Regions from separate parts of the Pseudomonas sp. Marseille-Q0931 genome, predicted to be linked through region 2. Evidence: predicted binding sites of a transcription regulator. Region 2 holds the regulator's gene; the other holds the start of a gene.
The links. Region 2 encodes FliA, which starts transcription of late flagellar genes. Its sites were predicted from a motif close to CTAAAGTTTNNNNNNNNNNNGCCGNTAA; they were not measured.

Region 1: a site for FliA is predicted at 3,901-3,928, ahead of P3C50_RS12365 (methyl-accepting chemotaxis protein). Genes of this name have one in related genera too.

What each region holds. Positions count from the first base shown of each region.
Region 1 is NZ_CALNWT010000006.1:50,560-56,544, forward strand. Features, by position in the region: gene P3C50_RS12345 (TRAP transporter small permease) at 1-135, opposite strand, end outside; gene P3C50_RS12350 (TRAP transporter substrate-binding protein) at 202-1,179, opposite strand; gene P3C50_RS12355 (LysR family transcriptional regulator) at 1,388-2,332, opposite strand; gene P3C50_RS12360 (OprD family porin) at 2,604-3,827, shown strand; gene P3C50_RS12365 (methyl-accepting chemotaxis protein) at 3,966-5,849, shown strand; gene P3C50_RS12370 (TRAP transporter substrate-binding protein) at 5,904-5,985, opposite strand, start outside.
Region 2 is NZ_CALNWT010000001.1:429,986-435,970, reverse strand. Features, by position in the region: gene P3C50_RS02190 (chemotaxis protein CheA) at 1-1,297, opposite strand, end outside; gene P3C50_RS02185 (protein phosphatase CheZ) at 1,310-2,098, opposite strand; gene P3C50_RS02180 (chemotaxis response regulator CheY) at 2,118-2,492, opposite strand; gene fliA (RNA polymerase sigma factor FliA) at 2,592-3,338, opposite strand; gene fleN (flagellar synthesis regulator FleN) at 3,335-4,165, opposite strand; gene flhF (flagellar biosynthesis protein FlhF) at 4,279-5,589, opposite strand; gene flhA (flagellar biosynthesis protein FlhA) at 5,601-5,985, opposite strand, start outside.

The DNA.
Region 1 (5,985 bases), on a different contig from region 2:
GAACTCATCGGCAGCGGGCACCATGGTGCCCAGCTGGCGGGCGACGATCTGCGCCACGACGAGCAGGCAGATCAGGACGAGAAACACGCCGGACAACCATCCGGACAGGGTGTAGAGCTTGTGCAGTGGGGTCATGAACTACGGGCTCCCTGGGCAAGCCACAAGAAAAGCCCGCCGCAATCAGCGCAGCGGGCGGCAGGATCAACGCTGGTAGCTATCGAGAATCGCCTTGCCATCGGCTCCGGCGCGCTTGAGCCACTCTTCGGTCATGGTCTGGCCGATCTGCTCGAAGCCGCTCTCCACCGCCGCGGGCGCCTGCTCGGCCACCTGCATGCCATTGTCGGCCAGGGTCTTGACCAGCTCACCGGTCTTCTCCTGGGCAATCGCCCAGCCACGTTCCTCGGCACGCTTGGCCGCCTCCAGCACCGCTGTCTGGGTCGCTTCAGGCAGGCGGGCGAAGGCACGGGCGTTGACGATGACGAAGTTCTTCGGAATGAAGGCCTTGACGTCATAGTAGTAGGAGGAGAAATCCCAGGCCTGGGAGTCCACGCCAGTGGTCGGCGACGTGAGCATGCCGTTGATCATGCCGGTGCTGAAGGCCTGCGGGATTTCGCCGGTCTGGATGACCGTCGGCACGGCTCCCATCAGCTCGGTCATGCGCGAGGTGGCCGGGTTGTAGGCACGGAATTTCATACCCTTGAAGTCATCCATGCTGGTCACCGGTGTTTTGGTGAAGATGCTCTGCGGCGACCAGGGCATGGCGTACAACAGCTTGATGCCCTGCTTGTTCAAGCGCTCTTCCACCGCCGGGCGGCTCGCCGCCCACAGGGCCTGGGCCTGCTCGTAGTTGCGCACCAGGAACGGCACGCTGTCGATCTCGAAGATCGGATCTTCGTTGCCCAGCACCGACATCAGCACGTCACCCACCTGCACCTGGCCGGTCTGCACGGCGCGCTTGACCTCCGGACGCTTGAACAGCACCGAGTTGCCGTGCACACGAATCTGCAGCTCGCCATTGCTGGCCTTCTCCACATCCTGGGCGAACTCCTTGGCCACGGTGGTGATGAAATTGCCGTCGGGGTTCTCGGCGGTCATGTTCCAGCGTTCGGCGGCCTGGGCGCCGAAGCCCAGTGCGCAAGCCAGGGCGGTCATGGCGAAACGCGATGCGATGCTTTTCATGGTGCTCTCCTGTTCATTGTTTTTTGTGCGCCGCATGGCGCGGCTGGAAGACGATTTCGAGTCTCAGCGCATCGCCCTACCCTGTCCAACTAGAAAAACCGGAGGCGCATGATCGGAAATCGTTATGGGATGAAAGGGGGCATTTCTGCTGCGAATGCACCAGCAGCGGGCAACCGTTTCCGGGCCCGCAGCAGTTCGATGAAGGTGTTCAGGCGCTCTGCTGCTCAGGCGCTGGCGCGACTCGCGCCATGCAGGCCTCGCCCATTTCCTCGGCGTAGACATCGAGTGCTTCGCAAGCCAGGGCGATGATGTCTTCACTGAGCTCCAGGCCCACGCCCGTGCGCCAGGTGGCGACTACCGGCAAGGGCGGCGGCTCGGGTACCTCATCGAGAATGGTCAGCAGCCCCTGCTTGAGTTCGTCATGCACCAGCGCCGGCGGCAGCGCGCCGATGCCGAAACCATCACGGATAAGACGGGTCATCGCGGCGATGGAATTGACGCAGTTGATGCGTGGCGCACTGACGCTGCCGGCATGCAGCAGGTTGAGAATGTCCTGATGCGGTCGCGAATTCTTCGAGAAGGTGATGATGCGCTCGCGGGCCAGTTCCTCCATCGAGGCATAGCTGCGGTGGTACAGCGAGCCGGTCGGCACGATCCAGCGCACCGGAAAGGCAGCCAGCTCCAGATTGCGCACGCTGTCGCCGTTGACCATGTCGGTCTGGAACACGATATCCAGATAGCCCTTGAGCAATTGCTCGTTGAGGTTGCGCGCGGTGTCGGCCGTCAGTTCGATCTCCACCGCGGGGTAGCGCTCCATCACCCGTGTTACGAACGGACTCAACCAGGTGTGAATGACGGTATCCATCGCGCCGACACGTATGCGCCCCTGGATGTTGCCGGTGTCGCTGATCGACTGCTTCAGAGCCTGCATGGTGTCGATCATGCGCTCGGCATATTCGAGCACCTTCTGCCCTTCCGGAGTCAGCGATACGCCCTTTGAGTCGCGCAGGAAAAGGCGGGTACCGAGTTCATCCTCGAGCGCAGCGATACGGCTGGAAATGGACGCCTGGGTGCTGAACAGCTTCTCGGCTGTCAGGCGGAAACTCTTGAGCCGTGCCACCCAAACGAAGGTTTCGAGAAATCTCAGGTTCATGCCGCAACGCCTCTTCGCAATGTTCTTCTCAGGGGCTGATTGGCAGCGCCCACGCTGCCTCAGGCGTAGCAGGTTGTATGCCAGAGGTTTTTCGCCCAGCCGATGAATTTTCCTATCGCTGGCCCCCTGTTTTTTCTCGTTGGACGCCGCCGAACAACGCTTTGAAGAATGGCGCCGCGCTCTGCGCAGACCACAACAACATCATTCAAAACGCGCTCTGCCAAGCAGCCGCTCACGTCGGCTGCGCGCTCCCAACAGGAGACACTGCACCATGAAACCCCATTACCCATTGGCATCCGCACTGCTGCTCGGCGGCGGCCTGCCAACCCTCGCGCATGCCGATTTCATCGCTGACAGCAAAGCCAGCGTCGAGCTGCGCAACTTCTATTTCAATCGTGATTTCCGCCAGAGCGGCGCCCGTGACAAGGCCGAGGAATGGGCGCAGGGCTTTCTGCTGCGCATGGAGTCGGGCTACACCGAAGGCACCGTCGGTTTCGGTATCGATGCATTGGGGATGCTCGGCCTGAAACTCGATTCCGGCGACGGCACCGCTGGCAGCGGCCTGCTCCCGGCCGACCGTTCCGGCGGTTCGCAGGACGAGTATTCCAAGCTCGGCCTGACCGCTAAAGTGAAGGTCTCCAACAGCACGCTGAAAGCTGGCGCCCTGCACTTTCGCAGCCCGATCGTCTCGGCCAACGACTCGCGCCTGCTGCCGCAGACTTTCCAGGGCGCGCTGCTCAACGTTCAGGAGATCGACAACCTGACCCTGCAGGGCGGCAAGATCAACCGCATCAAGGCCAACAGCTCCACCGACTACACCGAGATGACCGGCAACCGCATCGGCGGCAGCAGCGACTCCTTCGTGTTCGGCGGCGGCGAGTACAAGATCACTCCGCAGCTTACCGCCGGCCTGCATTACGGCACCCTGGAGGACATCTACCAGCAGTACTACGGCACTCTGGTGCATGTATTGCCGCTGGGCGATGGCCAGTCGTTCAAGAGCGACCTGCGCTATTCGCAAAGCCGCGAGGACGGCAACTTCCGCGACCTCGACAACAAGGCCTTCGGTGCCATGTTCACCTACAGCCTGGGCGGTCATGCCTTCGGCGCGGGTTACCAGCGCATGAGCGGTGACGACCCGTTCCCGTACATCGCCAGCAGCGACCCGTTCCTGGTCAACTTCGTGCAGATCAACGACTTCGCCAACGTCGAGGAACGCTCCTGGCAGGTCCGCTACGACTACAACTTCGCCAGCATCGGCATACCCGGTCTGACCTTCATGACCCGCTATATCTACGGTGACAACGTCGAAGTCGCCGGCCGCAGCAGTGAAGGCAAGGAATGGGAACGCAATACCGATATCGCCTATGTGGTGCAGAACGGCCCGCTGAAGAATCTGGGGCTGAAATGGCGTAACGCCACCGTTCGCTCCAATTTCGCCAACGATCTCGACGAGAATCGCCTGATTCTCAGCTATACCCTGCCGCTTTGGTAAGCACTCAACCGATGACGGGGCCCTCGCGGCCCCGTTCGCATTTCTCGGAAAGCAAGAAGGCCATAGACTTTTAATAAAGTTGTATGACAACTTGCCGATTCCTGAGAATCATCCTGAAGAAGATGGCGAGGCGTTATCGTGAGCTTTTTACTGTCCTGGCAACAAAAATTCCGCGCCCTTATCGCGCTCACCCTGATCAGCCTGATGCTCATGGCCATTGCCTCCCTGTGGGCCAGCCATAGCGTCAGCAGTGCATTACAGGCAAGGGAACAGGCAGCCGCCTACGCCAGCGCCAGTACCGAGCTGATGAACCGCTGGTGGCGGCAGAACGCGTTGCGCCAGCAGATCACCCCAGAGCGGCAGCAAGCCTTCGATGAGGGCCTCGGTGAACTGCAGGAACTCGTCGGACAACTGTTGACACAGGCGCAAGCGCTGGAAGACGACGCCAACTTGCAGCATGCCCAGCAGATTCAGTCCGTGCTGCTGGAAGAGCTGGCCCAGCAGCGCCAATGGCTGAGCCTCAACCAGGCGCTGGGGCTGACGCCTTTTGAAGGCCAGCGCAAAGTGCTGAGCGAGAAAGGCAAGGCTCTGGAGGCAATCAGTTTCGACCTGATCAAACCCTTCATTACCGGCGCCCTGAGCGGCCAGCGCGACTATCTGTCGACCTTCGACCCGGCGTTCGCGCAGATCGCCCTGACGGCCATCGGCAAGCTGCAGGAGCAGATCGCTGACCTGGAATGGCAGGACACGCCGATCGGCAAGAACGTGCAGGGCTACGCGCAGGCCTTCGCCGATGCCAACGGCAGCATCGAGCGCATCAATGCGACCAATCAGCACCTGCGCCAGCTCGGCGAGCAACTGCAGGCGCGTATCGATGAGCAGGCGCAGGCGCTGCAAAGCGGCCTGTTGCTGCGCCGTACGCAGGAGGCCGAACAGGCGCGCCTGTCGGCACTTTGGATGATGGGGCTGAGCTTCCTCGCCGTCGCCGCCCTGCTCTGCTTCACCCTGCTTCAGGCCTCACGCACCCTGGTCTCTCGGCTGCGTAACGTCATTCAGTTGCTCAGCCAGGTCGCCTCCGGCGATCTCACTGGCAAATTGCCGGTGGGCAGCAACCCGCGCGACGAATTCAACCAGTTGGCCGACGCTGCCAATCGCATGATTCAAGGCATCGGCGGCATCGTTGCCGAAGTGGTGCGAGCCAATGGCGAACTGAGCCGCCTGCATAACCACCTGGGCGACGCCATGCGCCAGTTGGGCGACAACAGCACCCAGGTGGAAATGCAGACCGAGCAGGCTGCCTCGGCCTCGCACCAGATCAGCGCCACTCTCAACGACATGGCGCAACGTACGGCCGAAGTCGGTAGCGCCACCACCAGCGCCTACGATGCCGCGCGCAACGGCGGCGAGGTGATCGCCGCCAGCGTCGACAGCATGAGTCGCCTGGCGCAGCTGATTCAGGACACCCATAGCCAGGTCGACGCCCTCGGCCAGAGCAGCGCACGGGTCAATGGCATCGTCGACGTGATCAACAGCCTCGCCGATCAGACCAACCTGCTCGCGCTCAACGCGGCCATCGAGGCTGCCCGTGCCGGCGAGGCCGGTCGAGGCTTCTCGGTGGTCGCCGATGAGGTGCGCTCCCTGGCGCAGAAGACCGTCGCGGCGACCACCGATATCAGCGCCATCGTCGGTGAGTTCCAGCAGCAGACCCGGCACATGCACCAGTTGATGAGCAACGGGCTGAACCTGGCCGCCGACAGCGAACGACATGCCGCTCAGGTGGCCGATGCGATCACCTCCATCACCTCGGCGATGGAGCGACTGACAGGCGAAATGAACCAGGTCGTGGTGGCCATCGAGGAGGTCTCGACCACCACCGAGGACATCGCCGACAAGATGGAAACCATCCACGTGCATACCGGGCAAAGCAAGGATCTTCGCCATACCCTGGGTGATCACACCGAGGGGCTGTCATCGCAGGTCGATGCTTTGGGGCGCAGCGCCAGTCAGTTCCGCCTGGCCTGAGTGAGACGAGCGCCCGGCCGGTATACCGCCGGCCGGGCATTCATGTTTACATGACTAGCGTGGCTGCTCATCGAGATACGCCGCGATGATCTGCGCGTGTTCCTCGCCGGCACGCGCCAACCATTCCTCGGTGATC
Region 2 (5,985 bases):
CCAGGCGCGGGAAGCGGCCGAAGACCTTCTTGATCGGCTGCATGCGTGTCTTCATCACCGAGGTCTGCAGGTCAGCCGTTACCACGTCGAGGTTCGACACGGCCTTGGACATGGCCTCGTCGCCGCTGTTGAGCCCCAGGCGAACCAGGCGGTTACGCACCAGAACCAGCTCGCCGACCATGTTCATGATCTCGTCGAGGCGCGCGGTATCGACACGCACGGTGGTTTCCGCTTCGCTCGCCGCCGTTGCCTTTTCGGCCGCAGCTGCAGGCGCGGCGCTGGCACGGGCAGCAGCGGGCTCAGCCTTGGCAGGTGCAGGGCTGGCGGGTGCGGCGGCCTTGGGCGCCGCAGCCGGTTTGGCCGCAGGTACCGGGGCCGGCGCCGGCTCGCTGGGCGCTACGAACTTGCCCTTGCCGTGCAGTTGATCGAGCAACGACTCGAACTCGTCGTCGGTGATCTCATCACTGGCCGCAACAGGTGCAGCGGCAACGGCCGCAGCAACCGGCGCCGCGGCTTCGGCTGCGTCAGAGAACTGACCCTTGCCATGCAACTGATCGAGCAGCGCTTCGAATTCGTCGTCGGTTATGTCGTCGCCTGCCGGGGCAGCAGCCGGCGCAGAGGCAACGACAGCGATCGCAGCAGGCGTCTCGACCATGCCGGAGAACTGCCCTTTGCCGTGCAACTGGTCGAGCAGCGATTCGAACTCGTCATCGGTGATCTCATCACCGGCGGCATTCTCCGCACTTGGAGCGGCAGCCGGCGCCTCACCCAGCGCGTCGAGCAGTTGCTCGAATTCGCTGTCAGTGATATCGCCCGAGGCAACGGACGCAGCAACCGCCTGGGGCTCCGGTTCGGGCTCGGGTTGCGGCTGCGCCTGCTGCACCGGTTCAGGGGCCGCTTCGCCGCCACCCGGTTCGGCCAGGCGCGACAGGGCCGCCAGCAGCTCCGGCGACGCGGGCGTCGGCTCACGCCGCTCACGCACTTCGCCGAACATGCCATTGACTGCATCAAGAGCCTCGAGCACTACATCCATCAGCTCCGAATCGACGCGACGCTCACCCTTGCGCAGGATGTCGAAGACGTTTTCGGCGATATGGCAGCACTCCACCAGCTCGTTGAGCTGGAGGAAGCCCGCTCCGCCCTTGACGGTATGGAAACCGCGAAAGATGGCATTGAGCAGGTTCATGTCGTCCGGTCGGCTTTCCAGCTCGACTAACTGTTCGGACAACTGTTCGAGAATCTCGCCGGCCTCTACCAGGAAATCCTGGAGGATCTCTTCATCGGCGCCGAAGCTCATATTGTGTGCTCCTTAGAACCCTAGACTGGACAGCAGGTCGTCGACATCGTCCTGGCTGGAGGCAACGTCATCACGCTTATCGGCATGAATCTGCGGACCTTCACCCCGCGATGGTTCTTTTAATTTTTCCTGTTCGGCGCGCAGCACTTCGTGGTCGTGCTGAATACCGGCGAAACGGTCGACCTGGCTGGCCATGAGCATCAGCTTGAGCAGGTTGCTTTCCACTTCGGTCACCAGTTGGGTGACACGCTTGATCACCTGACCGGTAAGGTCCTGGTAGTCCTGCGCCAGCAGAATGTCGTTGAGATGGCCTGAGAGCTTGGCGCCATCTCGCTCACTGCGGGCGAGGAACAGCTCGACACGCTTGGCCAGCTCGCGAAAACCGTCGGCACCGATTTCACGGCGCATAAAGCGGCCCCATTCGACGTTCAGGCTCTGCGCTTCATCGCTCAGATCATTGACCAGCGGCGCGCTCTGTTCGACCAGATCCATGGTCCGGTTGGCAGCCTTCTCGGTCATGGTCACGACGTAGTTCAGCCGCTCGGTAGCGTCGGCAATCTGCGACAGCTCCTGGGCATGCGGCATACGCGGATCGAGTTGAAAATTGACAATGGCGTTGTGCAGTTCACGGGTCAGTTTGCCGACCTCGTGATACAGCCCGCGATCACGAACCTTGTTGAGCTCGTTGATCAGTTGCACCGCGTTGCCGAAGTTACCTTTTTCGAGGCTATCGACCAGCTCACGGGCATTGGTTTTCAGGGACGATTCAAGGTCACCCAGCGTGGAGTCATCGTGTTCCATAGCACCCTCGCGGCCGGCATCAGCCGTTGACCCGCTCGAAGATCTTCTCGATCTTTTCCTTCAGCACCTGAGCGGTGAAGGGTTTGACTACATAGCCGTTCACGCCGGCCTGGGCCGCCTCGATGATCTGATCGCGCTTGGCTTCAGCGGTCACCATCAGCACCGGCAGGTGCTTGAGGCGCTCGTCGGCGCGTACGGCACGCAGCAGGTCGATGCCGGTCATGCCGGGCATGTTCCAGTCGGTCACCAGAAAGTCGAAACTGCCGCTTTGCAGCATCGGCAGTGCCGAGGTGCCGTCATCGGCTTCCGCGGTGTTGGTGAAACCCAAATCCCGCAAGAGGTTCTTGATGATCCGTCGCATCGTCGAGAAATCGTCAACGATGAGGATTTTCATGTTCTTGTCCAAGTCGACCTCCGTACAGTCCCAAACGTATTGCGCTTGCAACTACGTCCTTTAATCGTGAAACCGTTTGCGCCTGCGAGTACGCCGCCTTCAGCCAGCACGCCATTCACTCAGCCGCGAGCGCAGACGCGCCGCGCACTGGCTGTGCAACTGGCTCACGCGTGACTCGCTAACCCCCAGCACTTCACCGATTTCCTTCAAGTTCAGTTCTTCATCGTAATACAGCGCCAGCACCAGACGTTCGCGCTCCGGCAAACCGGCGATGGCATCGGCCAAGGCCGCCTGGAAGCGTTCGTCTTCGAGGTCCCGCGAAGGTTCGAGGTGAGTGTGTCCGGCGTCTTCGTGCAGCCCGCCATGCTCGCCGTCCTGCAACAGGTCGTCGAAGCTGAACAGGCGGCTGCCCAAAGTGTCGCCAAGAATGCCGTAGTAATCCTCCAGACTCAATTGGAGTTCGGCCGCGACCTCGTGATCTTTAGCGTCGCGCCCAGTTCTTGCTTCAACGACACGAATAGCATCGCTGACCATACGGCTGTTGCGGTGCACCGAACGCGGCGCCCAATCGCCCTTGCGCACCTCGTCGAGCATGGAGCCACGGATACGGATACCCGCGAAGGTCTCGAAACTGGCGCCCTTGCTGGAGTCGTATTTGCGCGAGGCTTCGAGCAGGCCGATCATGCCGGCCTGGATAAGATCATCGACCTGCACGCTGGCCGGCAAGCGGGCCAGCAGGTGGTAGGCGATGCGCTTGACCAGCGGCGCATAGCGCTCGATCAGCTGGTGCTGGGAGTCCTGCGCCTGAGCCTTGTTGTACATACGAAGTCCAGAGGCTGCTGTCATACGGCCGAGTCTGCGGTCGGTTGTTGCACCAGACGCTCGACGAAAAACTCCAGATGACCACGAGGATTGGCCGGTAACGGCCAGGTATCTACCTTCTGAGCTATCGCCTTGAACGCCAGGGCGCACTTGGATCGAGGGAAGGCTTCATAAACGGCGCGCTGCTTCTGCACGGCCTTACGCACACATTCATCGTAGGGCACGGCACCGACATACTGCAGGGCGACATCGAGGAAACGATCCGTCACCTTGGTCAGCTTAGCAAAGAGATTGCGTCCTTCCTGCGGGCTATGGGCCATATTGGCCAATACACGGAAGCGACTGATGCCGTGATCGCGATTGAGCAGCTTGATCAGCGCGTAGGCATCGGTAATCGAGGTGGGCTCATCGCACACCACCACGAGGATCTCCTGCGCAGCACGCACGAAGCTGACGACCGCATCGCCGATGCCGGCAGCGGTGTCGATCACCAGCACGTCAAGATTTTCGCTGATGTCACTGAATGCCTGGATCAAGCCTGCATGCTGCATCGGCGTGAGACTGACCATGCTCTGTGTGCCGGACGCTGCCGGCACGATGCGGATGCCGCCCGGCCCCTGCAGCAGGACGTCACGCAGATCGCATTCACCCGAGATGACATCAGCCAGGGTGCGCTTGGGCGTGAGTCCCAACAGAACGTCGACGTTGGCCAGGCCCAGGTCAGCGTCCATCAGCATCACCCGACGGCCGAGATCGGCCAGGGCCATGGACAGATTGACCGACACATTGGTCTTGCCGACGCCACCCTTGCCGCCAGTAACCGCAATCACCTGTACGGGATGCATAGCCATGTTCTTTCTACACCTTGTCTAACTTCGACTTGGCCCTACAGGCCGTTGAAAACACCCGTTGAGGCCGTTCACTCCCGCGCCACGTGGCGGGAGGGTGCAACATTCTCGCCGCTTCAGCCGGCTCGCTTGGCCGGATTGTGATAGAGGCCGGCGAACATCTGCGCCATGGCGTCTTCACTCGGCTCCTCGGCGGCCTGCAGCCCCACTGCGCGGCTGACCAACTGATGGCTACGCGGCACTTGCAGGTCATCCGGAATCCGCGGCCCGTCCGTCACATAGGCTACCGGCAGTTGCTGGCCTATAGCCAGACCTAAAACCTCACCCAGACTCGCGGCTTCATCCAGCTTCGTCAGTATGCAGCCTGAAAGGCCACAACGCTTGTAACTATGGTAGGCCGCCTTGAGCACTTGGCTCTGACTTGTTGCGGCCAATACCAGATAATTCTTCGCCTTGATGCGTGCCGAGGCCAGGCTCTCCAGCTGCATACGCAGCGCCGGATCGTTGCCTGGCAGGCCAGCGGTATCGACCAGCACCACGCGTTTCTTGGCCAGCGGCGCCAGCGCCTGCAGCAGAGACTGACCAGGATCGACCTGAGTCACCGACACACCGAGAATGCGCCCCAGGGTCTTGAGCTGCTCCTGCGCGCCAATACGGAAGCTGTCCATGCTCACCAGAGCGACCTGTTGCGAGCCGTACTTAAGCACGTAACGTGCGGCCAGCTTGGCCAGGGTGGTGGTCTTGCCCATGCCGGCCGGACCGACCAGAGCGATCACTCCGCCCTCTTCCAGCGGCTCGACCTTGGGCGTACTGATCGCGTGAGCCAGATGCGCCAGCAGCATACGCCAGGCCTGACGCGGCTCGGCAACGCCGGCCACCTTGCTCAGCAGCGCCTGCGACAGCTCGGCAGACAGCCCCATGCGCTGCAGGCGGCGCCACAGATTGGCCTGCTGCGGGCGGCGATTCTGCAACTGCCCCCAGGCGATGGAACCCAGCTGTACTTCGATCAGCTCACGCAAGCCGTGCAGCTCGAAGCGCATGGCTTCCAGTGCGCGCGGGTCGACCGCAGGCGTAGCAGGTACAGCGGCTTCGACCGGGCGCTGCGGCTTGACCAGGGTCGCCGGCAGTTCGGGCGCCAGCAGCGACTCATTGGCGAACAGTTGACGGTCCTTGCCGGCATCCTGCTCGGCACGCGTGGTCAGCTCGGCCTGGGCACTGGCGATGCGCGCCTGGGTCTTGCGCAGCTCGGCTTCCAGCGCCGGGTTCGGGCGCACCGGCGTCGGCGCCTGATAGTCCAGCGCTGCCGTCAGCTCGACACCACCGGCGACACGGCGATTGCCGATGATCGAGGCGTCGGCGCCCAATTCATCACGCACCAGTTTCATGGCGGTCCGCATATCGGCGGCGAAGAAGCGTTTGACCTGCATGACCCTTTACCTCAGTTCTGGCCAACCGTAGCGACTATGGTGACCTGCTTGTTGTCCGGAATTTCCTGGTATGCCAGCACGTGCATGCTGGGTACCGCCAGCCGCGCGAAGCGCGACAACATCGCCCGGACCGGTCCGGCCACCAGCAGAATCACCGGCTTGCCGAGCATTTCCTGGCGCTGCGCCGCTTCCACCAGGGAACGCTGCAGCTTCTCGGCCATGCCCGGTTCGAGGAGGATGCCATCCTCACCGCCCTGACCGGCCTTCTGCAGACTGTTGAGCAAGATCTGTTCCAACCTTGGTTCGAGGGTTATCACAGGCAGCTCCGGCTCTAGTCCCACGATGCCTTGCACGATGGCGCGGGCCAGCGAGACGCGTACCGCGGCGACCATCGCG